3 regions of the Luteococcus sp. H91 genome follow, and region 1 is predicted to be linked to each of the others. Evidence: riboswitches for the same ligand, from Rfam matches in the RefSeq annotation. Region 1 holds a riboswitch; each other region holds the start of a gene.
The links. Region 1 has a riboswitch for cobalamin ahead of AAEX57_RS09225 (hypothetical protein). Riboswitches for the same ligand answer to the same signal wherever they lie in the genome.
Positions count from the first base shown of each region.

Region 2: another riboswitch for cobalamin. It lies ahead of AAEX57_RS07710 (VWA domain-containing protein); the one in region 1 lies ahead of AAEX57_RS09225 (hypothetical protein).
Region 3: another riboswitch for cobalamin. It lies ahead of cobN (cobaltochelatase subunit CobN); the one in region 1 lies ahead of AAEX57_RS09225 (hypothetical protein).

Region 1 covers NZ_JBCDMV010000016.1:266-6,615, forward strand. The annotation lists gene AAEX57_RS09210 (superoxide dismutase) at 1-457, opposite strand, end outside; gene AAEX57_RS09215 (ABC transporter ATP-binding protein) at 669-1,466, shown strand; gene AAEX57_RS09220 (hypothetical protein) at 1,436-3,040, shown strand; gene AAEX57_RS09225 (hypothetical protein) at 3,135-3,797, opposite strand; adenosylcobalamin-variant (AdoCbl-variant) riboswitch at 3,885-3,966, opposite strand; gene AAEX57_RS09230 (class I SAM-dependent methyltransferase) at 4,012-4,608, opposite strand; gene truA (tRNA pseudouridine(38-40) synthase TruA) at 4,605-5,408, opposite strand; gene trmB (tRNA (guanosine(46)-N7)-methyltransferase TrmB) at 5,528-6,304, opposite strand.
Region 2 covers NZ_JBCDMV010000013.1:40,448-47,075, reverse strand. The annotation lists gene AAEX57_RS07710 (VWA domain-containing protein) at 1-2,020, opposite strand, end outside; cobalamin riboswitch at 2,048-2,200, opposite strand; gene AAEX57_RS07705 (polynucleotide kinase-phosphatase) at 2,241-4,736, opposite strand; gene AAEX57_RS07700 (3' terminal RNA ribose 2'-O-methyltransferase Hen1) at 4,729-6,198, opposite strand; gene cbiE (precorrin-6y C5,15-methyltransferase (decarboxylating) subunit CbiE) at 6,253-6,628, shown strand, end outside.
Region 3 covers NZ_JBCDMV010000013.1:49,792-60,396, reverse strand. The annotation lists gene AAEX57_RS07775 (serine/threonine-protein kinase) at 1-345, shown strand, start outside; gene AAEX57_RS07770 (hypothetical protein) at 377-952, shown strand; gene AAEX57_RS07765 (serine/threonine-protein kinase) at 993-2,591, shown strand; gene AAEX57_RS07760 (hypothetical protein) at 2,591-3,607, shown strand; gene AAEX57_RS07755 (EamA family transporter) at 3,635-4,522, opposite strand; gene AAEX57_RS07750 (GntR family transcriptional regulator) at 4,651-5,013, opposite strand; gene AAEX57_RS07745 (hypothetical protein) at 5,010-5,915, opposite strand; gene AAEX57_RS07740 (mechanosensitive ion channel family protein) at 6,125-7,012, opposite strand; cobalamin riboswitch at 7,090-7,214, shown strand; gene cobN (cobaltochelatase subunit CobN) at 7,219-10,605, shown strand, end outside.

The DNA of each region.
Region 1 (6,350 bases):
GGCCCAGCGGCACATTGCCCTGCTGGTCGAACAGCTGCAGGACGTTGAGGCGCTTGCCCAGCGCATCCCAGGCCAGCACCGACCAGCCGGAGCCCTGGATGGCCTTGGCATTCTCGTTGAACTGGGCCTGGAAGCCGTCGAAGGAGCCGAAGAACTCGTCCAGCGCGCTGGACAGCTCACCCTCAGGGCGGTCGCCGCCCTCGGGGGACATGTTCTTCCAGAAGACGGAGTGGTTGACATGGCCACCCAGGTGGAAGGCCAGATCCTTCTCCAGCTTGTTGATGTTGGCGAAGTCACCCTTGGCGCGGGCCTCCTCCATCTTCTCCAGCGCGGTGTTGGCGCCGGCCACGTAGGTTGCGTGGTGCTTGGAGTGGTGCAGCTCCATGATCTCGGGAGCGATGTGCGGCGCCAGGGCGCTGTAGTCGTAGTCAAGATCGGGCAGGGTGTAGACAGCCATGTGAATCCTCTTTCCGTCTTCGCCAGGCGGCAGGGCCTGGAGCCCCTGGTGAAGGGGCTTTCCTAGGGACAACAACGATCCTATGGACTTTGTTCCCGGTGGACCAGACTGTTCGCCGCGAGCGCGATCCACGACAAGTGCCCATGGCTTGGAGCAACTTTGCGCCGGTCTGGCCATTGGTTCTGCCCCCGTGGCGCGATGTACTGGATGGATGAGTCAACCACGTTCCGACTACGGCGCTCCCGTCCTGGTGATGCGCAATCTGTCCAAGCGATTCGGGCCGAAGGTGGCCGTCGACGACCTCTCACTGGCCGTGCCCGCGGGCTGCCTCTTCGGTCTGGTCGGGCCCAACGGGGCGGGCAAGACCACCAGCCTGAGCATGGCCACCGGTCTGCTCCGCCCCGACGCCGGCCAGGTGGAGGTCTGGGGCCACGACGTGTGGAGTGATCCCGTCGCGGCCAAGGCGATGATGGGGGTACTGCCCGATGGCCTGCGGCTCTTCGACCGCTTGAGTGGCCTGGAATTGTTGCGCTTTGCCGCCGGGATGCGCGCCGTTGCACCTGACCAGATCGAACTGCGAGCCCAGGCGCTGCTGCACGCCCTGGGGCTGACGCAGGACGCCAACACATTGGTCTGCGACTATTCCGCCGGCATGACCAAGAAGATCGGGTTGGCCTGTGCCCTGGTGCACAATCCGCGACTGCTGGTGCTGGACGAGCCCTTCGAGGCGGTGGATCCCGTCTCCGGCCAGGCCATCCGTCAGATCCTGCACGACTTCGTGGCCGGTGGCGGCACCGTCGTGCTGTCCAGCCATGTGATGGAGCTGGTGGAGAGCCTGTGTGATGCGGTCGCGGTGGTCGCCAACGGGCGGGTGCTGGCAATCGGTCCGACGGCCGAGGTGACCCAGGGGCGGCGACTGCAGGAGCGCTTCATCGAGCTGGTCGGTGGCGGCACGAGTGACGCGGGGGAGGGGCTGGCATGGTTGGGACACTCGTCCGACTCAAACTGACTCTGCTGCGGCGCTCGCTGCAGGGACAGACGGCCAAGATCATTGGCCTGGTGGTGATCGGTCTCTACGCGCTGGGCGCCCTCGGTTGGCTGTCGGTGGCCCTGATGGGGCTGCGCGGCGCCTCCGACCAGTTGCACGGCGGCGCCACCACCGTCGGCTTCGCAGCGCTGACGCTGGGGTGGCCGCTGGGCACGTTGCTGGTCTCCGGCAGCGACCAGACCCTGGACCCGGGCCGCTTCGCGCTCTTCCCGGTGCGCGCCCGGCAGCTGATGCCCGGGCTGCTGGTCTCTGGTCTGGTGGGGATCGGGGGCCTCTTCACGATGCTGCTGGCCCTGGTCCACGTGGCCAGTTGGAGCACCGGTGTCGCGCCGCTGCTCTTCGGGCTGCTCGCGGCGGTCCTGGGATGCACCACCTGCATCCTGCTGGCCCGCACCGCCGCCGCCAGCTTCTCGTCGGCGCTCAGCACCCGCCGCTACCGGGACGGCGCCGCGCTGCTGCTGGGCCTGCTGGCGATGGGCAGCGGAATCGGCGTCCAGTTGGTGATGCGCTGGCTGGGCAATGTGGAGCAGCTCGAACAGCGGGCGGCACGCCTGGCCTCGGTGGCCTCCTGGACGCCCTTCGGCTGGGCCTGGGCGCTGCCCTGGGATGCGGCCACCGGCCGATGGGGCCTGCTCGCGGTACACACCGCGTTGGCCATCGCGCTGGTCGCGGCACTGTGGAAGCTCTGGGAACGTTCCCTGTCCCGGGCGCTGACGTCGCCGCTGGAGGCCGGTGGTGCGGGCGGGCGAGCCAAGGCCCACTCCGTCGTGGACCGGCTGGTGCCGGCGGGGCCAGCCGGAGCGATCGCGGCCCGCTCGCTGCGCTACTGGCGGCGCGACCCGCGCCACCTGGTGCTGGCCGTCTCGGTGCTGCTGATGCCGCTGCTGATGCTGGCGCCCAGCCTGCTCGGGGGCTCCGGGGAGGATTCGATGATCAGCGGGCGCGGCATCCTGTTCCCGGCCATCTTCTCCGTGCTGCTGTTGGGATCCCTGGCCGTGGCGCAGGAGATCAGTTACGACGGGAGCGCGCTGTGGATGCACATCTCCGCCGGGGTCAGTGGCCGGGCCGACCGACTGGGCCGGCTGCTGGCCGCCGGATGGATCCTGCTGCCCATCGCCCTGCTGATCGACGTCGTGCTGATGGCGGTCTCCGACGGATGGGCACTGGCGCCGGAACTGGTGGGCGGATCTGTCGGCTGTCTGCTGGTGGGGGCGGCCGTCGGAACCGTCACCGGAGCCTATTGGCAGGTGCCCCAGCCGCCGCCCGGGCAGAATGCCTTCTCCCGCGGGGAGGGCGGTGGTGCGGCGGGCATCCTGCTCAGCTTCGTCAGCATGTTCGCCACCGGCCTGCTGGCCCTGCCGGTGATCATCCCGCTCATCCTGGCGGGGTCGCGTCCCGGGCTGGGCTGGCTGCTGCTGATGGCAGCACCGGTCTACGGAGCGGCCCTGCTGGCCGGATCGGTGGTCTGGGGTGGCCGGGTGCTGGAGCGCAGCTGGCCCGAGGTGCTCAAGCAGGTCACCTACAGCAAGGAATGATCACCCCGGATGCCAGGCCTGCCCAGCGTCGCCCGGCCGTGCTGGCACGATCGGCAGGGCGACGCCGCGACGGGTGGATGGGCCTGCGGGAGGCTCAGGCCTTCTTGCGACGGCTGGCCAGGAAGGCGGCGACCCCGGCGCAGAGCAGCAGTGCCACCACGCCGATGGTGGCCCACGGGGTGCCCTTCTTGTCGGCCTTCTGCGCGGGGGCGGCGCTGGCGGGGGCCGACGGTGCAGCGCTCGTGCTGGCCGTCCCGGCCGCGGCATCCAGCGCGGGCATCGTCGGGGTGCACTTGGCGCCATAGCACCAGCCCTCCAAGGTGCCGGCCTTGGGCTTGGACTGGTCCGAACCCAGCTGGCTGAAGGTCCACTTCCCGCCCTTGGTTGCCGTGTAGTACTGCCAGAAGTTGCCGTCGAACTTCGCCGGGCACTTGGCCGGTTCGCCTTCCATGGCGCAGATCATCTGGCCCTTGGCATCCTTGGTGATCTTGACCCCGGCTTTGGTCAGCAGTTCGGTGCCGGTGGGGGCCACGTCGACGCACTTGTTGATCATGAGGTCGCCCTTGGAGCTCTGCACCACCAGCCAGATCTTGCCCTGGTCCAGGCAGTCGCTGGTCTCGTTGGCGGGCAGGATGCGGGCCGGGGCGTGGGCGACGTCCGACGGCAGGGGAGCGCCGACAGCGGCCAGCGGTGTCAGGGACAGGGTGGCCGCGGCGGCGCCGGTGGCGACGAGCTGGCGAGCGGTGGAGGTGAGCACGGTGGATCCTTTCGGCGGCCAGAAGACGGCCGCGGATGGCCACACCCGCGACTCGCCCGCAGACCACGACGGGTGGTGATGAGTCTGCCGACGCCGGGTGCTCCGACTGTACGGTTGCGGGTCAGTTCCGGGCTTGCACCGGATTCCCCCAGCGGCGGCAATGCGCCGAAGACTACTGCACGCGGCACTGCGGCGTCGCCGCGGTGCCTTTGGGTCAGCCGCCCGGGCGCACCTCCAGCACCCGGAAACCCTTGTGGGAGGCCAGACGCTCACAGGCATAACCCTGCTCGGTCAACCAGCGGGCCAGTGAGTCCGCGCCCAGGTTCTTGCCCACCACCATCACCGCGCGCCCGTTGGGCGCCAGCCGGGGGAGCCAGGTCAACAGCAGTTCGTGCAGCGCCGGCTTGCCGATCCGGATCGGCGGATTGCTCCAGATCTCGTCATAGCGGGTGGCCGGGTCGGCCTGCTCCGGCAGGAGGGCGTTGACCCGGTCCCCGGCGCCGATCGCCTCGGCATTCAGCCGGGTCAGCGCCAGGGCACGCTCGTTCACGTCGACGGCGTCCACCACACTGCCCGGGCAGGCGGCGGCCAGGGCGACGGCGATCGGGCCATAGCCACATCCAAGATCAAGAAGCCGGCCGCCGTCGTGCGGCGGCGCCACCTCGTCCAACATGATCTTGGTGGCCGGATCCAACCGGCTGCCGGAGAAGACCCCATTGGCCGTGGTCAGGGTGACGTCGTGGCCCCAGATGGTGGCCGTGATCTCGCGTCGCTTCTCCGGGCCGTCCGGGGTGCTGAAGTAGTGGCTCACGGGGCCTCCTGGGTGGTCTCGGGCAGGGTGCGCACGGCGCGGGAGAGCTCGGCGCGGGCGGCCAGCTGGTCGTCGTCCGGGTAGCCGACCTCTTCCAGACACAATCCCTTGGCGGGCATCACCAGTACGCCGTTGTGGCGTTTGGGCGAGGCCATCACCTGGGCCAGCCAGGCCTGGTCCTTGCGGCCGGTGCCGACGGTGGTCATGGCGCCCATCAAGGAACGCACCATCGAGTGGCAGAAGGCGTCGGCCACGACGGTGTACTTCAGCGCCCCGTCGGCGCTGCGCTCCACCCGCAGCCCGGTCAGGGTGCGGATGGTGGTGGCACCGTCGCGCGGCTTGCAGAAGGGTGCAAAGTCGTGCAGGCCCAGCAGCATCCGGGCGGCATCATTGGTGGCCTCCACGTCGACGACGCCGCGGATCTGCGCGACGTGCCCGCGCAGCAGCGGATCGGGCCGGGAGACCTCGTCCCAGACCCGGTAGACATAGCGACGCCAGATGGCGGAGAAGCGGGCGTCGAAACCCTCGGGCGCCCGGGAGACCCGACGGACCTGCAGGTCCTCGTCGAGGACACGATCCAGACGCCGTTGCAGCCGGGAGGTGTCGACATCGGACGGCAGGTCGACGTGGGCCACCTGGCCGCGGGCGTGCACCCCGGCGTCGGTGCGGCCGGCGACGGTCAGCTGCACGGGACCGCCCAACCGCAGCACCTGGCCGATCCAGTGCTCCAGTTCGCCCTGCACGGTGCGCAGCTCGGGCTGGGTGGCCCAGCCGGAGAAGTGGGCGCCGTCATACGCGATGTCGAGTCGCCAGCGGGTGAGGGGAGTCGTCGGGGCCTCGACAGGCTCGGCCGTCGGGGTTGGGTTCTGCTCGGCCGTCGGGATTGGGGTCTGCTCGGCCGTCGGGTCTGGATGGCCGGTCACGAGGTCTTCCGATAGGTCAGGTCGTGGATGGTGCGGCCCGCGGCCAGGCCCTTGCGCTCGTACTTGGTGACCGGGCGGAGCTCCAGTCGCGGTGCCCAGCCGGTGTTCTCGGGATCGGCCGGGTCCAGGTGTTCGTTGACCAGCCCGGGCGCGACGTCCAGCACCTCCCGCATCCATTCGGCGTAGTCATCCCAGTCGGTGGCCAGCCGCCACCGTCCGCCGTCGACCAGTCGGGAACGCACCAGCTGCGCGAAGTCGGCGCTGACCAGACGTCGCTTGTGGTGGCGGACCTTGTGCCACGGGTCGGCGAAGAAGAGCCACAGCTCGCTGATCGAGCCCGGCTCGAAGAGGTGCTCCAGGCCCTGCTGGCCATTGCCCATCACGATCCGGATGTTGTCCACGCCCTCGCGCGCCATCCGGCTCAGCGTCGAGGCGACCGCGGGCTGGAAGACCTCGAAGGCCACCACATTCGCCTCGGGATGCGCCTTGGCCATCGCCACCAGCGATTCGCCGGTGCCGGAGCCGATCTCCACGATCAGCGGTGCGCGCCGGCCGAAAGCCTCGTCCCAGTCCACCGTGGCGGCGGCGACGATGGAGGTCTCGGTCTCGCCCTGCGCCACCTCGATCACCCAGCGCTCGTGGTGCGCCTCCCACGCCTTGGCCTGCGAGTCGTTCATCCGGGCGCTGCGCCGCACGAAGCTGACCACCTCGCGGTGGACGCGACGCTTGCGGGGCAGTTGGTCCGGCGTCGACGGGCTCACGTCAGGGGGCATTGGCACCGGACAATCCTACGGGCGATGTCAGCGTCCAGCGGAATCG
Region 2 (6,628 bases), on a different contig from region 1:
CGCCGTCAATCACCACCGTCGAGATTCCCAGCCCGGCAACGAAGTCCGCTGCCTGGATGGACCGGGCGACGGCATCGGGGCCGGCCGTGGCGCGACCGTCGGTGACCACCACCAGCAGGGGCCGCAGGTGAGGGTCGCGCAGTTGTTCGCGACGCAGCACCCGGGCGGCCTCCAACAGGCCCTCCGCCAGGGGAGTGCGGCCGCCGGCCGGAACCTCGTCGAGCCGGGGCGCCGCGATGTCCACCGAATTGGTGGGTGGCAGCACCAACTCCGCCCCGGCGCCGCGGAAGCTGATCAGGCCCACCTTGTCTCGGCGGCGATAGGCGTCCAGCAGCAGGCTGAGAATCGCGGTCTTGACCTGCACCATCCGCTTGCGCGCGGCCATCGATCCCGACGCGTCAACGCAGAAGAGCACCAGGTTGGCCTCGCGTCCCTCCCGGACGGCCAGCCGGATGTCCTCGGCGCGCAGGTCCAGGCGGTGGTCGACCTCCGCGTTTCGGCGACGGGGCTGCTCCCCGGCGGCGGCCCGCAGGGTCTCCACCAGGTGCAGTGATCCGGTCGAGTCGCCGTTCGGTCGGCGGGCGCCAACCCGTCGCCCACTACTGGTGATTGCGCGGCTGCGCTTGCCCGCGGCACCGTCGCCCACCCCGCGCACTGTCAGCGTCCGCGGCCGGGGCGACGGGGTGGCGGCCTTCACCACGGTCTGCGCCCCGTCCGATGCCGCGGCCGGGGGAATGGGTGGCGGGGGCTGCGGCAGGTCCTCCTCCGGTGCCTCGGCGGGAGGCTCGTGCCCCTCGACGGGCTCGGGATCCGTGCTGGGGGAGTCGGGGCCCGTGGTGGGCGGCTCCGGCGAGGTCAGCTCACCGTCGTCGCCCTCACCGCCTTTTGGGTCGCGATCATCCTCCGGGGCGTCGGGGCTGTCGGCTGGGTCCGGTTGCTCATCTGGCTCGGGCGGCAGCTCGTCGTCGCCCAGCAGCTGGTCCAGCAGGTCCTCGTCCAGACCGGGCGCGTCGAAGGGATTGCGTCGACGACGGTGCGGCAGCGCCAGCAGCGCGGCCTGTCGGATGTCGATCTTGGTCACGGCGGTGCGGCCCTGCCACGCGGCGTGAGTGATGGCGGTGCGGGCGGTGACGATGTCGGCGCGCAGCCCGTCCACCTCGAAGGCGGCGCAGATCTCGGCGATCTTCAGCAGTGCCGCTTCCCCCAGTCGGACGCTGGGCAGCAGCTCGGTGGCGCGGGCGATCCGTTCGCTCAGGGTCTCGTCGGCCGTCCGGTAGTGGGCCTGGAAGCCGGCCGGGTCGGCGTCGTAGGCCATCCGGCGACGCACCACCTCGGCGCGCAGCTGCCAGTCCCGCGGGGCGGCCACCTCGACGGTCAGGCCGAAGCGGTCCAGTAACTGCGGGCGCAGCTCGCCCTCCTCCGGGTTCATGGTGCCGATCAGCACGAAGCGCGCCGCGTGCTCGATCGAGACGCCGTCGCGTTCCACCGTCGCCCCGCCCATGGCGGCGGCATCCAGCAGCAGATCCACCAGGTGGTCGTGCAGCAGGTTCACCTCGTCGACGTAGAGGATCCCGCGGTGCGCCTTGGCCAGCAGCCCGGGCTCGAACTCCACATTGCCGTGTGACAAGGCACTTTCCAGGTGGATGGAGCCCAGCACCCGGTCTTCGGTAGCGCCGACGGGCAACTCCACCAGCCGCACCGCCCGGCTGGTGACCGAGTCCGCGTCGAAGGGGCCGTCGGGTGAGGTGGCGCGCGGATCGGCCGGGTCGATGGAGAAACGGTCGCCCTGGAAGACGTCGATCGGGGGCAGGACGGCGGCCAGCGCGCGCACCGCGGTGGACTTCGCCGTGCCCTTCTCGCCGCGGACCAGCACCCCGCCGATCTGCGGCTGGATGGTGGTCAGCACCAGGGCCAGGCCCATCGCGTCGAGATTCTCGGATTCGCAGCCGACGATCGCGGAGAAGGGGAAGTGCTGGTGTGGCTGGGTCTGGTGTGGCTGGGTCTTTGGTGACAAGGGCATTCGAGGCTCCCGCTCAAGTGGCCGATGGATGGTCAGTGGCTCGAGGCCGGTCTTCGGACTCGTCGGGTGCGTGCGCGACGCCCCGGCTCACCGCAGCGGGCCTGTGCCGGATTCCCACCGGCTTCCCAGATTCTCCCCAACCCCCGGCGGACCGGTTCGGAGGCACCTCGGGCCTTGTCCGGCCCACTTTAGCGTCCTCCCACACCGGGCCACACCGTCGTCACAAGCGCGGATCCACCGGCTCCGACTCCATCGCCAGCACCGCGAAGACCGGCTCGTGCACCCGCCACAGCGGCTCGCCACGCACCAGACGGTGCAACGATTCCAGCCCCAGCGCGTACTCCCGCTGCGCCAGCGAGCGCTTCTTGCCCAGGTTGCGGCTCTTCAGCCGGGTGAGGTTGCGTTCCACCGTGTAGTCCGGACCGTAGATGATCCGCAGGTACTCCCGCCCGCGGACCTTGAGGCCGGGCTGCATCAGCGCGCCCTTCGTCGTGCGGCTCAGGTTGGCCAGCGGCTTGACCACCATTCCCTCGCCGCCCGCGCCGGTCAGCTGCTCCCACCAGGCCACTCCCTCGGCCACCGAGGCGGGATCCTCGACGTCCACCTCCAGCCGTCGGGTGCGACGGATCAGCTCCGGATCCGCCTCCGCCAGCCGGTCCGCGACGGCCAGATGCCAGCGATGGTCGCGGGTCTCGAAGGTGGCGCCTGCCGCCGCCAGTACCTGGAAGGGCGCCAGCTGCACCCCGTCCAGACCCCGAGTTGGCCAGGCATAACGGCGCCAGGCCTGGTCATAGGCGTGGGCATTGGCCAGGCTCTGCCGGGCGGTGGCCAGTTCCTCGGCCAGCTCCAGCCCGCGTCCGCCGCCAGCCTCCAGCGCCGCTACCTCGGCGGTCAACGACAACTTCGCGGCCGCGGCGACTGCGGCATACTGCTCCCGCAGCATTCCCTCCGACTTCAACGACCACGGCAACAGCTCGGCATCCAGCAGCAGCCAGTTGCTGCCCAGCTCCTCGAAGAGCCCGGCGGCGGTGGCGGCCCGGCGCAGTCGCCCGGTGAACTCGGCCTGCAACTTGGGCGGCAGGAAGGCCCGGCCGGTGCGGGTGTGCACAACGTCGCCGTCGTCGTGCAGGCGCACCACGGCCCGAGAGCCCATGTGCTTCTCCTGGCAGACCACCCGTCCGGCGCCCCACTCGCGGAACTGGCTGAAGGCCTCATCCGGGTGTTCCAGGTAGTCAGCTCGCTTGGACGTGGCCACCGGCGACATCGTCGGCGGCAGATAGGCCAGCTGCGACGGGTGCAGCGCGAAGCGGCTCATCACCTCCAGCGCACCGGCGGCATTCTCCGCCGGGACGGCGACGCGGCCCAGCAGCTCGGTCTCCACATTCCGCAGCCCCAGCACGTCGTCCAGCCGGAGCTGGTCGGGCGCGCGTTCGGCCGTCGCGAATGGTTTCACCGGTTGGTAGTGAACCGCGTGCGCGGCCACCTGCACCGTCTCCCGTTCCGGATAGCGCAGCGCGGAGAGCTGCCCGCCGAAGACCACACCGGTGTCCAGACAGAGCGTGTTGTTCACCCATTCCAACCGCGGCGTGGGGGTGTGGCCGTAGACCACCATCGCCTGGCCGCGGTATTCGTCGGCCCACGGGTAGCGCACGGGCAGGCCGAACTCGTCGGTCTCGCCGGTGGTGTCACCGTAGAGCGCGAAGGAGCGCACCCGGCCCGAGGCCCGCCCGTGGTAGGCCTCCTTCAGCCCGGCATGCGCCACCACCAGCTTCCCGTCGTCCAACACCAGGTGGGAGACCAGCGCGTAGCACCACTCCCGCACGGCGGCCCGGAAACTGGCCGGCTGGGCGTCCAGCTCCGCCAGGGTGGTCTCCAAACCGTGACTGACCTGCACCTTTGCCCCGTCCAGGGCTCGGACCAGCTTGGCCTCGTGATTGCCGGGCACCGCCAGCGCGTGGCTGGCGGCGGTCATTCCCATGGCGAGCCGCAGCACGTCGACCGTGCCGGGGCCGCGATCCACCAGGTCACCGACGAAGACCACAGTGCGGCCGTCGGGATGTTCCGCGTCCACCGCGTGACCGTCGTGGTCGCGGGTGATCCGGTAGCCCAGGGTCTCCAGCAGCTCCACCAGCTCGTCGAGGCAGCCGTGTACGTCACCGATGATGTCGAAGGGGCCGTGCAGGTGCTTGTGGTTGTTCAGCAGCGGATCGCGAACAATCCGGGCCTGCTCGATCTCCTCGGCGGAGCCGAGCACGGTGATGTGCCGGAACCCCTCGCGCTGCAGGCCCTTGAGGGACTTGGCCAGTTGTGCGGCCTGTCGACGCACCGGCCCCTCGCCGAAGGCACGATCCGGCCGGTGGGTGTTGCGTTCGATCGCCACCCGCGGATCGACGTCCAGTACGATCGCGACCGGCAGCACGTCCTGCTCCTTGGCCACCCGCACCAATTCCTTGCGGGCCTGGGGCGACGTGTTGGTGGCGTCCACCACGGTCAGCAGGCCGCGCTCCAGCCGCTTGCCGACAATGTGGTGCAGGATCTCGAAGGCGTCGGCGGAGGCGGACTGGTCATTCTCATCGCCGCTGACCAGGCCGCGGCAGAAGTCGGAGCTGACCGCCTCGAAGGGTGCGAACTTCTCCCGAGCGAAGGTGGACTTGCCGGCGCCGGAGACCCCGATCAGGGCCACCAGACAGAGTTCCGGGACGTGGACGTCAGCCATGGGAGGCCTCCTCGGTGCGGGTGAAGACGGCCAGTTGGGTGGGTGGGCCGAGCTCGGGGTCGTCGTCGCCGATACCGCCGAGCGTCACTTGGTAGCCGTAGGTCTGGGCGATGCGCGTGGTCCAGCTGGCGAACTGTTCCCGGGTCCATTCGAAGCGGTGGTCCGGGTGGCGCAGCTGGCCCGGCGCCAGCCCGTAGCGGGCATTGTGCTCGCCATTGGGCGTGGTCACGATCACCTGGCCGGGCTTCGCGGCGCCGAAGATGTTGGCCTCCAGCGACGGGTGCCGATCCTCGTCGACGTGCTCCAGCACCTCCACCAGCAGGATCGCGTCGAAGCCGGTCAGGGCGTCGTCCCGGTAGGTCACCGACGACTGCCGCAGGGTCAGCTTGCCGCGCACCGTGTCGCTCAGCCGGTCCAGGTTCAGCTTGCGTTCGGCCCGTTCCAGCTCACGGGCCGAGACATCCAGTCCCATCACCCGGGTGAACTGCGGGTCGGGCAGCAGGTGGCGCAGGAAGGCACCCTCGCCGCAGCCGACGTCGGCGACGCTGCGCGCACCGCTGCGATGCAGCGCGGCCAGCACCGCTTCCAGGCGCAGTTTGCGCAGCGGATGGCGCGCTTCGGGTTCGTTGTCCGTGGCCTCGGCTTCGGTGATCTCCGCCTCGGCGGCGTCAGCCTCGAGGGAATCCACTTCGGCGGGGAGCCGGTCGTCGAGTTCCTCCAGCCGGGTCAGGGCGTCGTCCACCAGACCGCGATGCGCGCCCAGATAGCGGCCAGTGATGAACGCGCGTTGCGGATGGCCGGGCAGCCAGTCGCCGCCGCGACGCATCAGCTTGTCCACCTCGTCGGTACTGATCCAGTAGTGCTTGCCCCGGTCCAGCACCGGCAGCAGGACGTAGAGGTGGCTGAGCGCGTCGGCCAGCCGCAGAGTGCCGGTGAGGGTGACGTCCAGATAGGGCGACGGACCCCAGCCGAAGCCGGCATCCTGCTCCAGCAGGGGAGTGCTGCGGGTCTCCACCCGCCAGCCCAGCGGCCCGAACAGGCTGGTGACCAGCTCATTCGCGTCCTGCCCCTCGTCGGGGCGGACGGCCATCGCCGGCAGGTGCACGGTCAGCGGCAGCGGGCTGGCGGCCAGTTCCGGGCGGGCATCGCAGCGGCCGTTGAGGGCGGTGGTGAAGACCTTGCCGATCGCCAGCGCCAGCATCGAACCGGCCGCGTAGGGCCGGTCGTTGACGTACTGGCCCAGGGTGCCGGGCTGCGCCTTGATGCCGCGCTGCTTGACCAGCGCGATCGGGTCGACGGTGACGCCCAGCGCCACGGTGCACCGGTCGTCGCTGGCCTCGGGGTAGTAGACCGTCGCGGTGCCGACGCTGAGGCTGCTGCGCTGCACCCGGTCCGGATGCTTGTGCAGCAGGAAGCCCAGGTCGGACGCCGAGGGCGCGGTGGAGGTCAGGGTGAGCAGCATTCCACCAGTCTGGCACTGGGGCGGGCCGCAGTGGTGCCGCTAGCGTTGGGCTCCATGAGTCTCGAGCGACCGGTTGACGTGGTGGGGGTTGGCGCCGACGGCTGGGATGGCCTGCCCGATCGGTTGCGACGGCTGGTGCTCGACGCCGACGTGCTGCTGGGCGGCGCCCGCCACCTGGCGATGATCCCGGGGGCCTCGACAGGCTCGGCCGCCGCGGCTGGGTCGCTGTCCACGGCCCCCGAGAAGAACCCAACCACGGTCCCCGAGCCTGTCGAGGGGTCCCCGCGCCCAACTCGCCTGCCGTGGCCCTCCCCCCTACGGGAGAAGCTGCCCGCGCTGCTGGATTCCCTGCCGGCCGATGCGGCGGTGGTGGTGCTGGCCTCCGGTGATCCGCTGGTCAGCGGGATCGGCACGACGCTGATCGGGATGC
Region 3 (10,605 bases), on a different contig from region 1:
ACTGCCCAGTCCACCGTCACGGCGCAGTCCACCGTCACCGTGCAGCAGACCACTCAGGAGCAGGTGCCAATCACCCAGCCGGCACCCGTCGGCAGGTGGCTGCTGGTGCTGGAGTCTTTGGAGAAGGAGAAGTACTCCTACGGCGACGCCGTGGCCAAGGCCGGGGCCCTGTCCTCGTCGGGCGCCACGGTGCACGTCACGGACAGCGACTCGACGCCCGGGCTGCACGGCGGGTACTGGGCCCTGACCGTGCAGTCCTTCGACACTCGGGACCAGGCGGTGGCGATGTGCGAGCAGGTGGGCCGTCCGGTGGGCGACCGGTGTTACCCGCGACTTGTGGGGTAGTGGACCAACGGACAGGGGAGAGGCTTCAACGATGAACCAGAACAACGGGTCGCGCAATCTGCTGCTGGGTCTGCTGCTGGTGGTGATGGCGGCGGGTGCGGTGATGGTCGCCTTCCCCACGCAGATTCGCGAGCTGTTCGGGAAGGCGGACGATCCGGTGGCTGCCAGCCCGGCAACCACCGTCGGAACCACGGCACCAACAGGGAACCAGCCGACCCAGGCTGCGGCCCCCGCGACGGTCGTCACCACCGTCTCTGCCGCGGCTCCGGCGCCCAGCGTCGTGACCGTCACGGCGCAGGCCCCGCAGACCACCCAGATCCCCAACCATGTTGGGCGGGCGGGGGTGCGTGGCACCTGCGGCGCCAACGGCAAGGGCGACTGCTACATCTCGCTGCGCGCCCAGCCAAGCAGCACCAGCGCAGAGCTGGGCCGGGTGCCTGAGGGTGGGCACGTCTCCATCGTCTGCCAGGTCTACGGCAGCACCGTGAAGTCGTCGGTCTACGGCAGCAGCAATGTCTGGACCCGCACCCTGGAGGGCGCCTATGTGGCCAACATCTTCCTGGAGGCCGACGGGTTGAGCCAGACCGAGGTGACCCACGCATGCTGACCATCTTCAGCACAACCACCATCGAGCGAGGGACGACGTCATGACCGAGGAACGCCGGTTGGGCAGTCGCTACCGCTTGCAGGAGATGGTCGGCCGGGGCGCCATGGGGGAGGTGTGGCGCGGCGTCGACCAGAACGGGGCGACGGTGGCCGTGAAACTGTTGCTGCCGCAGTGGTCTCAGGACCCGGCGATGATCGCCCGCTTCGTCCAGGAACGCTCCGTACTGACCGGGATCCGTTCTCCCTATGTGGTGCAGATCCGGGACATGGTGGTGGAGGGCGACGCCATGGGGATCGTGATGGACTACGTCGACGGGCCGGACCTGCGCACCCACCTGGGACGGGTGGGAAGCATGGCGCCCCGGGAGGTGTCCCGGCTGGGTGCCAACGTGGCCCGCGGCCTGCACGAACTGCACGGCCACAGCGTGGTGCACCGCGACATCAAACCGGAGAATGTCCTGCTGGCCGGTGAATCCGGCGACTGGGAGCCGAGGCTGACCGACTTCGGCATTGCCCGGATCAACGACGCGTCGACGCGCCAGGCCACCGCCCTCGTAGGAACTCCCAACTACATGGCGCCGGAGCTGGCCGACGGCGCCGCGCCCAGCCCGCACAGCGACCTCTATGCGCTGGGCATCCTGCTCTACGAGCTGTGCTGCGGGGTGACGCCCTTCCAGGGCAACCCGCTGGCGGTGATGCAGGCGCACGCGACGCTCGTCCCGGGCCGGCCGGCCGGCCTCCCTGACGAGTTGTGGGACGTGATTGCCTGGCTGCTGCGCAGGGATCCCACCGGTCGGCCGCAGGGTGCCGGGCAGGTGGCCGCGGCCCTCGACGGGGTTTCCCCGCAGCTGGTGGGTCGCCCGCCGGCCCCGGCCTTGAGTTCGCCGCCGCCCGGGGTGCCGCAAGCGCGCCAGGGCACCACCTTCCTGGGAGCGGCCACGCCACCACGCAGCGACACGGTGCTGGCCAGCCCCGGATCCTCCATCCCGCCCGTCGGTCGGGCGCCGACGGGTCAGGCACCCAATGTGCCGCCGGCCACGGCCTACGTCGGTGACCCCGGCGTGCAGCGGACCACCGCAATGCCCGGTGGGCAGCAGCGCTGGAATGGGGCCGGTGCTGGGGGCGCCCTGCCGCCCGCCCCGCCCCAGAAGAAGTCGTCGCTGCCCCTGATCCTGGCGGGGCTGGTGGCCATTGCGCTGGCTGCCTTCGGTGCCACCCGGGTACTGGGCTCCGACGAGGCCGCGAAGTCCCCAGTGAGCACCGCGCCGGCCGCCGCCCAGACCCCGCAGGGGGCCACCACCCAGGCCACCAGCCAGACGCAGGCCGCGCAGCAGAACACCACGACTGCGGCCGCCCCGGTCACGACCCAACGGGTCATCCAGCTGCCGGCCGGTGCCACCACGTGCCAGCAATCCGGCACCGCCGAGCCGTACACCAATGTGGCGTCGGGAAATGCGAGGACCACCTGCCCCTTTGCCGTTCAGGTGCTCACTGACTACCGCAGCAATGGCGGCAAGGGCGGTTCCGCTTCCTTCGTGTCATACAGCCCTGTTACCGACCAGCGCTATCCCATGACCTGCACCGGCGGCGACGTGGTCACCTGCACGGGTGGCAACGGTGCGGTGGTGTTGATCTGGTGATGTCGAATCCCAGCCAGATCCGGCGAGTCGTTGGGGTGCTGGCCCTGGCGGCAGCGGTGCTCACCCTGACCGCGTGCGGCGGCTCCACCGCTCTGCCGGGTGAGCCGGGCGGCCCGCCTGCCCCGACGAGCGCACCCCCGCCGGTGGTGCAGACCACCGGTGTCTCGCCTTCGGCTGCGACGCCGACGGGTTCCGGGACCCCGGTGGTGGTCATTCCCTCGGCCACGAGTGCCAGCGCCACCGCATCCGGTTCCGGTGACAGCGGCTCGTCAGCACCGAGGGGATCCGCCTCGGGCAATCATCCGGCTGCCCTGGTCAGCTCCTTCCCATCTCTGCAGGCAAGGCTGAGCGGGCCGGCGGGGGTGGCGATCGTTCCCGTCGGCGGCGCGGGGAAGCCGGTGGTTCTGGGGAAGCTGCAGACCGGGGCGGCCTGGTCCACGGCCAAGGTGCCGCTGGCGATTGCCGCGTTGGGCTCTGCGGCGTCGGCAAGCAGCGGAGACGTGCGTCGGGCGATCATCGCCTCCGACAACGAGGCGGCCGACCGGTTGTGGCACCGGATCGGGGGTGGCCAGCAGGCAGCTTCCGCTGTTGACAAGGTGCTTCGTGCCGGTGGGGATGCCGTGACCCTGACCCAACCCGCCGTGGTGCGCCCGCCCTACAGCGCCTTCGGGCAGACGTCGTGGGCGCTGACCAACCAGGCCAGCTTTGCGGCGCACCTGCCGTGCATGGCGTCGGGGACGCAGGTGCTGGGATTGATGCGCCAGGTGGATGGCGGTCAGCAATGGGGGCTGTACCGGCTGGGGGGTGCCGCGATCAAGGGTGGTTGGGGGCCGTCGTCGGGTTCCGGCTACCTGGTGCGCCAGCTGGGCGTGCTCCCGGTGGAGGGCGGGCAGCTCGGCGTCGCGATCATGGTGGACTCGCCCGGAGGATTCGAATCCGGCGTGCGGGATCTCAATGTGATAACCGATTGGCTGCAGGCCAATCGGGCGGCGCTCCCGGCGGGCGGCAACTGCTGACCTGCTCCGGCTTGGCGCCACGCAGGATCAGGTGGAGCGGGTGGCGCCGATCGAGGCGACGATCACACAGGCCATCGCCAGCAGGTCCGTCGGGCTGAGCCGTTCGCCCAGCAGGATCAGCGCCGCCAGGGCCGCGGCGGCGGGTTCGATGCTCATCAGGATGCCGAAGACCCTCGGCGGGATGGACTTCAGCGCCACCATCTCCAGCGAGTAGGGCACCACGGAGCTGAGCAGACCGACGCCGGCGCCGGCCAGCAGCACGTCGGGGCGGACGATCTGGGCGCCGCCCTGGTGAATCGCGGGGACGGCCAGGACGACGGCGCCGATGGTGCAGGCCAGGGTCAGCGCATCCATCCCCGGCCAGGTCTTGCCAGCGCGCGCCGCGGTGACGATGTATCCCGCCCAGCATGCCCCGGCCAGCAGGGCGAAGAAGACGCCCCACGGGTCCATCCCGGTGGGGGTGAAACCCAGCAGCGCCACCCCGGCCAGAGCCAGTAGCGCCCACATCACGTCGAGTGCCCGACGGCTGCCCACCACCGACAATCCCAAGGGACCAAGGAATTCCAGTGTCACGGCCAGGCCCAGAGGCAGGCGGGCGAAGGCCTCGTAGATGCTGACATTCATCCCCACCAGACAGGTGGCATAGGCCAACCCGGCCGGCCAGGACCGCGCCGAGAGCGGCTTGGCCTGCTGATCCGGATGGCGTCGAGCCTCGCGACGGGTGCGGCCCCGGCCCAGCGCCGTGAGCAGCAGCAGGGCGACGGCGGCCGCGGCAATCCGCAGCCAGGCCATGGTCACCGGCGGCACCACCCCAAAGAGGTTCTTGGCCACCGCGGCCCCCACCTGAACGGACGCGATGGCGGCCAGCACCATCCAGATGGCGCCCGAGGTCGGTCGAGTGGTCGGGGAAGTCACGCCGCCCACCTTCTCACAGGGCGCAGGAGCGGTTGGGACTGCCACAAGTGGAAGCTGTAAGGGCACACAGTGCATCAGATGAGTTGATCTTGGTCTGGGCTTCCATTCGTGGCAGCGTGACGGATGGCTCAGGCCAGATGCTCCTCCACGGCCAGACGGATCGTCGCGTCATCCACTCCCAGCGCCCGGGCGCGGGCTACGAAATCCCGGGCCAACGCGGGCAAGGGATCCGGGGTGGGGGCCGACGCGCTGCCGGTGACCCGAGTGCCGGCGCCCCGGCCAGTGGCCACCAGACCGGCCTGCTCCAGCTCCTTGTAGGCGCGGGCCACGGTGCCGGCCGCCACCCCCAGGTCCCGGGCCAGCTGCCGCACCGACGGCAGTCGAGTGCCGGTGGCCAGCTGTCCGGTGGCGATTGCCGTCGCGATCTGGGCACGGAGCTGTTCGTAGGGGGGTGTCGGGTCGCTGTCGAGCACCCGGATCTGGAGGCTCATGACACGGTTTTCGTGCGCAGGCCGGGGGCGATCAGCACGGCCAGTGCCCAGGCGCAGGCTGCGATGCTGAAGAGCGCCACGGCCCCGAGCACCAGGGCGAGGCGTGGGAGGTTGTCATCGATGGCGAGGGCCGTGAGGGCGCTGCAGGAGGCCAAGGGTGCCCCGACGGCAATCAGGGCGCTCGCGACCATCGCTTCTATGGTGAGGCGGCGTGTCTGGTCGTCGATGGCGACGACGGCAGGGTCGGATCCATTGCGTGGCCGAGAGATGGCCAGCGCGAGACCAATGGCGAGCGCCACCATGCACAGCGCGAGCAGTGCAGCCAGCGGACCGGAGTACCAGGTTCCCGGGAAGGGGCCAGCGCTGTGGATGGAGGTGACAGGGGGGAGGCCCGGCGTCGGCTCGACCGGCGACTCCCAACCGAAGCTCCGTCCCACGGTGCCCAGCTCGTCGGGGTTCGGGTCCTGGTGTCGCCAGCACCACAGCAGCAATGCGGTCAGGGCCAGTCCCAGAACCGCCAGGGTCCTGCTCAGTGCGGTCGGCACGTAATGGGATTGGGACCTGTCCTCGAGCGCGGCCACCCCAGGGGTGCGGGCGCTGCGCCACACGAAGGCCTCGTTGAGCGCCAGGACGACGAGGCTGACCAGTGCTCCGGCGCTGGGGGCCAGAATCAGGCCCAACCCGAAGCGTCCCGTGGGAGACACGATCATCGCCACGATGGTGCCCGCGAACAGCCCGCCCCAGCGAGCGGTGAGGCTGCTGCGGTCAAGGTGGGCGAGGCGTGGATGAGTGACCGGATCGGGCTGCAGTCGCCTGCGTCGCACGACCAGGATGGCGGTGGTCACCAACAGGATCGGTGCGATCCACTGGACAAGGATGACGAAGAAGACGGCTCCGCTCATGGTTGGCCTTTCGACAGTGGCGAATTTGTATCGCGCGTTTGATACAAGTGTCCGGCTGTGGTGGTCTTGTGTCAATAACTTGATACAAGACCGGACCTCGACGGGCTCGGCCATCGTGGCTGGGTTGGGCGCATCCGGTCGTCGGTGGGCGTCGGGCAGCGGCGCAGCCGCGGTCCCCGAGCTTGCCGAGGGCCTCGGAGGGAGCCGCCTCAGATCGTCGTCGAGCCGTGACCCCAGGCGATCGGGCCACGGACCCCCGCCTCGTCCAGGGCTCGTTTGGCGCGCTCCCGGAGCTCTCGCTGCACGCCCCACTGCTTGTTGGCAAGGCATTTTGCCGTGATTCGCAGGGTCATTGCCTGGCCGGTGATGGTCTCGACGCCGAGCACCTCGGGCGGGTCGATCAGGTCGGCCGCGTGGCTCTCGTCGGCGGCGAAAGCGGTGCAGACCCGCTCCAGCACATCGACGGCGTGGGCCGGATCCTCCGTCGGATTGATCGGCAGGTCGATGGTGGCGATGCTCCAGCCCTGCGACACATTGCCCAGCGTGGTGATCTCGCCATTGCGCAGGTACCAGAGCATCCCGTTGGCATCGCGGACGCTGGTGACTCGCAGCCCGACGTGCTCCACCGTGCCGGTGATCTCGTTCACGGTGATCACGTCGCCGACGCCGAACTGGTCTTCCAGGATCAGGAAGATGCCGCTGATCACGTCCTTCACCAGGCTCTGCGCACCGAAGGCCAAGGCGACGCCGCCGACGCCGGCCGAGGCGAGCACCGGCGCCAGGTTGATCCCGATGTGGCTCAGGATGGTCAGCACCGCCACGGTGACGATCAGGAAGGTGGCGGCGCTGCCCAGGATCGACCCCATGGTGGCGGCGCGCTGGCTCTGCCGCTGCGATTCCATCCCGGTGGCGGCGGCCAGGATCTGGCCGGGGCGGCCCAGCTTGTCCAAGTGCTGCCTGGCCCGGTCAGTGGACAGCTTGACCATCCGTCGGATGGCCACCTGCACCAGCCACCGGCCGATCACCGCCAGCGCGATGATCACGGCGATGGCGACGGCCGTCTCCGGCCAGACGAAGACGAGACTCTGCAACAGCATGGCTCCATTGTGTCGGGTCCGGGTCGGGTGCCGGGCGCCCGACCGCGCAACTTCATCGCCACCGGCCCGCCTCTGGCTAGACTGACCCCGCTCGCGGCGCAGGAACCCGGTGCGAGTCCGGGGCGGTTCCGCCACTGTGAAAGCCCTTGTCAGTTGGTTGACGGGCACCAAGCCAGACACTCACCGCGGGCATGACCTGAACGACGATGGGGCGAGAACCCCACCCAGGAGGAAAAGTGCGCATCGCGCTGCTGTCCACGTCCGACACCGACCTGCTCTCGGCCCGCGCCAGCGGCGCCGGGTACGTGCTCGCGAATCCGGCCCGCTCCGGCCACCAGTCGATGGCCGAACTCATCGAAGGGTGCGACCTGGTCCTGGCCCGCATCCTGGGTGGGCCGCAGGACCTGTGCGAGGGTTTCCGCCGCATCGCCGCCACTGGGATTCCCACCGTCGTGCTCGGCGGGGAGCAGCAGCCCAACGCCGAGCTGATGGAGCTCTCCACGGTGCGGATCGGGATCGCGGCCGAGGCGCACCGCTACCTGGCCGAGGGCGGCCCCACCAACCTGGCCCAGTTGCACGCCTTCCTGGGTGACACGGTGCTGCTCACCGGCGAGGGATTCGAGGCCCCGCAGGCGATTCCGGCCTGGGGTTGGGCGTCGCGGGAGCCGGTGGCGGGTGCCGAAGGCCTGGCCAAGGTGGGCATCCTCTACTACCGCGCCCACGAGGCCAGCGGGAACACCGCCTTTGCGCACGCCCTGGCCGACGCCGTCGATGCCACCGGGCAGGCCGTCGGGCTGCCGATCTTTGCCGGCTCGCTGCGCTCGGCCCCCGACGCGCTCTATGAAGCCCTGGGTGAGTTGGATGCCCTGGTCGTGACGGTCCTGGCCGCGGGCGGCAGCACCCCGGCCACCGCCAGCGCCGGAGGGGATGACGAGGCGTGGGACGTGGAGCGGATGGCCGCCCTGGACATCCCCGTCATCCAGGGCCTCTGCCTGACCAGCTCGCGGGCGGACTGGCAGGCCAATGACGACGGCGTCAGCCCGCTGGATGCCGCCACCCAGATCGCCATCCCGGAATTCGACGGCCGGATCATCGGCGGGCCGTTCAGCTTCAAGGAGTTCGACGACGAAGGGCTGCCCCACTACGTCGCTGACCCCGAGCGCTGCACCCGGCTGGCCCGGCTCGCCACCCACCACGCCCGGTTGCGACACCTTCCCAACGAGGACAAGAAGATCGCGCTGATGCTGTCCGCCTATCCCACCAAGCACGCCCGGATCGGCAATGCGGTGGGCCTGGACACCCCCGTCTCCGCGGTGCGGCTGCTGCGCCGGCTGCGTGACGAGGGTTATGACCTGGGTGGCGAGAACGAGGTCACCCGGATCATCGAGGGTGACGACGACACCGTCGCGGGCGACGCCCTGATCCACGCCCTGATCGCCGCGGGTGGTCAGGACGAGGAGTGGCTGACCAGCGACCAGCTCACCGACGCGCACGTCCGGATCACCCCCGACCAGTACCGTGAGTGGACCGCGGACCTCCCGTCGGAGCTGCGTGAACAGATGACCGAGGCCTGGGGCGAGGGGCCCGGTCAGCTCTTCGTCAACGACGACGGAGAACTGGTGCTGGCCACCCTGCAGGCCGGCAATGTGGTGCTGATGATCCAGCCGCCCCGCGGTTTCGGGGAGAATCCCGTCGCGATCTACCACGACCCGGACATGGCGCCCAGCCACCACTACATCGGCGCCTACCGCTGGATCGAGCACGGTTTCGGCGCCGACGCGGTGGTGCACCTGGGCAAGCACGGCTCGATGGAGTGGCTGCCCGGAAAGAATGCGGCGCTCTCGGCGGCCTGTGGCCCGGATGCCGCGATCGGCTCGCTGCCGCTGGTCTATCCCTTCCTGGTCAACGATCCCGGTGAGGGGGCGCAGGCCAAGCGGCGCGCGCACGCGGTGATCGTCGACCACCTGGTGCCGCCGATGGCGCGCGCCGAGAGCTATGGCGACATCGCCCGACTGGAGCAGCTCCTGGACGAGCACGCCAACATCGCCGCCATGGACCCGGCCAAGCTGCCCGCCATCCGCGGCGAGATCTGGAGCCTGATGCGGGCCGCGGAGATGCACCGTGACCTGGGGCTGGAGGAAAGGCCGGAGGACGAGGAGTTCGACGACTTCCTGCTGCACGTCGACGGTTGGCTGTGCGAGATCAAGGACGCCCAGATCCGCGACGGCCTGCACACCCTGGGCAGCGCGCCGGTTGGTGAGGCCCGGGTGAACCTCGTGCTGGCCATCCTGCGCGCCAGCCAGGTCTGGGGAGGCGCCACCGCCGCGGTTCCCGGCCTGCGTCGCGCGCTGGGGCTGGCCGACGACGCCGATGCCGTGCACACCGACGAGGTGGAGGGCGTCGCGCGGGAGTTGGTGCAGGCGATGGAGGAGGCCGGCTGGGACCCGGAGGCCGCGGACCGGGTGGCCTCGACGAGCCCGGGCAGCGTGGATGCTGCGGAGGTCGCCCGGGTGCTGCGCTTCGCCGCCGAGCAGGTGGTTCCCCGCCTGGCCCGCACCACCGACGAGCTGACCGCCGTCATCCACGCCCTGGCGGGTGGCTTCATCAACGCCGGCCCGTCGGGTTCGCCGCTGCGCGGCCTGGTCAACGTGCTGCCCACCGGGCGCAACTTCTACACCGTCGACCCGCGCGCCATCCCGTCGCGACTGGCCTGGGAGACCGGCCAGGCGATGGCCGACTCCCTGCTAAAGCGCTACCTGGACGAGACCAGCGAGTACCCCAGCTCGGTCGGGCTCAGCGTCTGGGGGACCTCGGCCATGCGCACCAGTGGCGACGACATCGCCGAAGTCCTTGCCCTGCTGGGCGTCCGGCCGGAATGGGATGAGGCCTCCCGTCGGGTGGCGAGCCTGCAGGTGGTGCCGTTGGAGGAACTGGGCCGTCCCCGCATCGACGTCACGGTCCGCATCTCCGGGTTCTTCCGCGACGCCTTCCCGCACGTCGTCGCCATGCTGGACGACGCGGTGCAGCTTGTCGCAGGTCTCGACGAGCCCGACGACCAGAACCACGTGCGCGCCCACAGCGCCGCGGACCTGGCCGAGCACGGCGACGAACGCCGTAGCCGCACCCGGATCTTCGGCTCCAAGCCGGGCAGCTACGGCGCCGGCATCCTGCAGGTGGTGGAGAGTGGCAACTGGCGCAGCGACGAGGACCTGGCGGAGGTCTACACGGCCTGGGGCGGCTACGCCTACGGTCGCGGCCTGGACGGCGTCCCGGCCAGCGAGGACATGCGCACCAACTACCGTCGGATCAAGGTGGCCGCCAAGAATGTCGACAATGTCGAGAGCGACATCCTGGACTCCGACGACTTCTACCAGTACCACGGCGGCATGCTGGCCACGGTGCGCGCCCTGACCGGTGCCGAGCCGAAGGCCTACGTCGGCGACTCCACCAGCCCGGACCGGATCCGCACCCGCAGCCTGGCGGAGGAGACCGCCCGCGTCTTCCGCGCCCGCGTGGTCAACCCGCGCTGGATCTCCGCGATGCAGCGACACGGCTACAAGGGGGCCTTCGAGCTGGCGGCGACGGTGGACTAC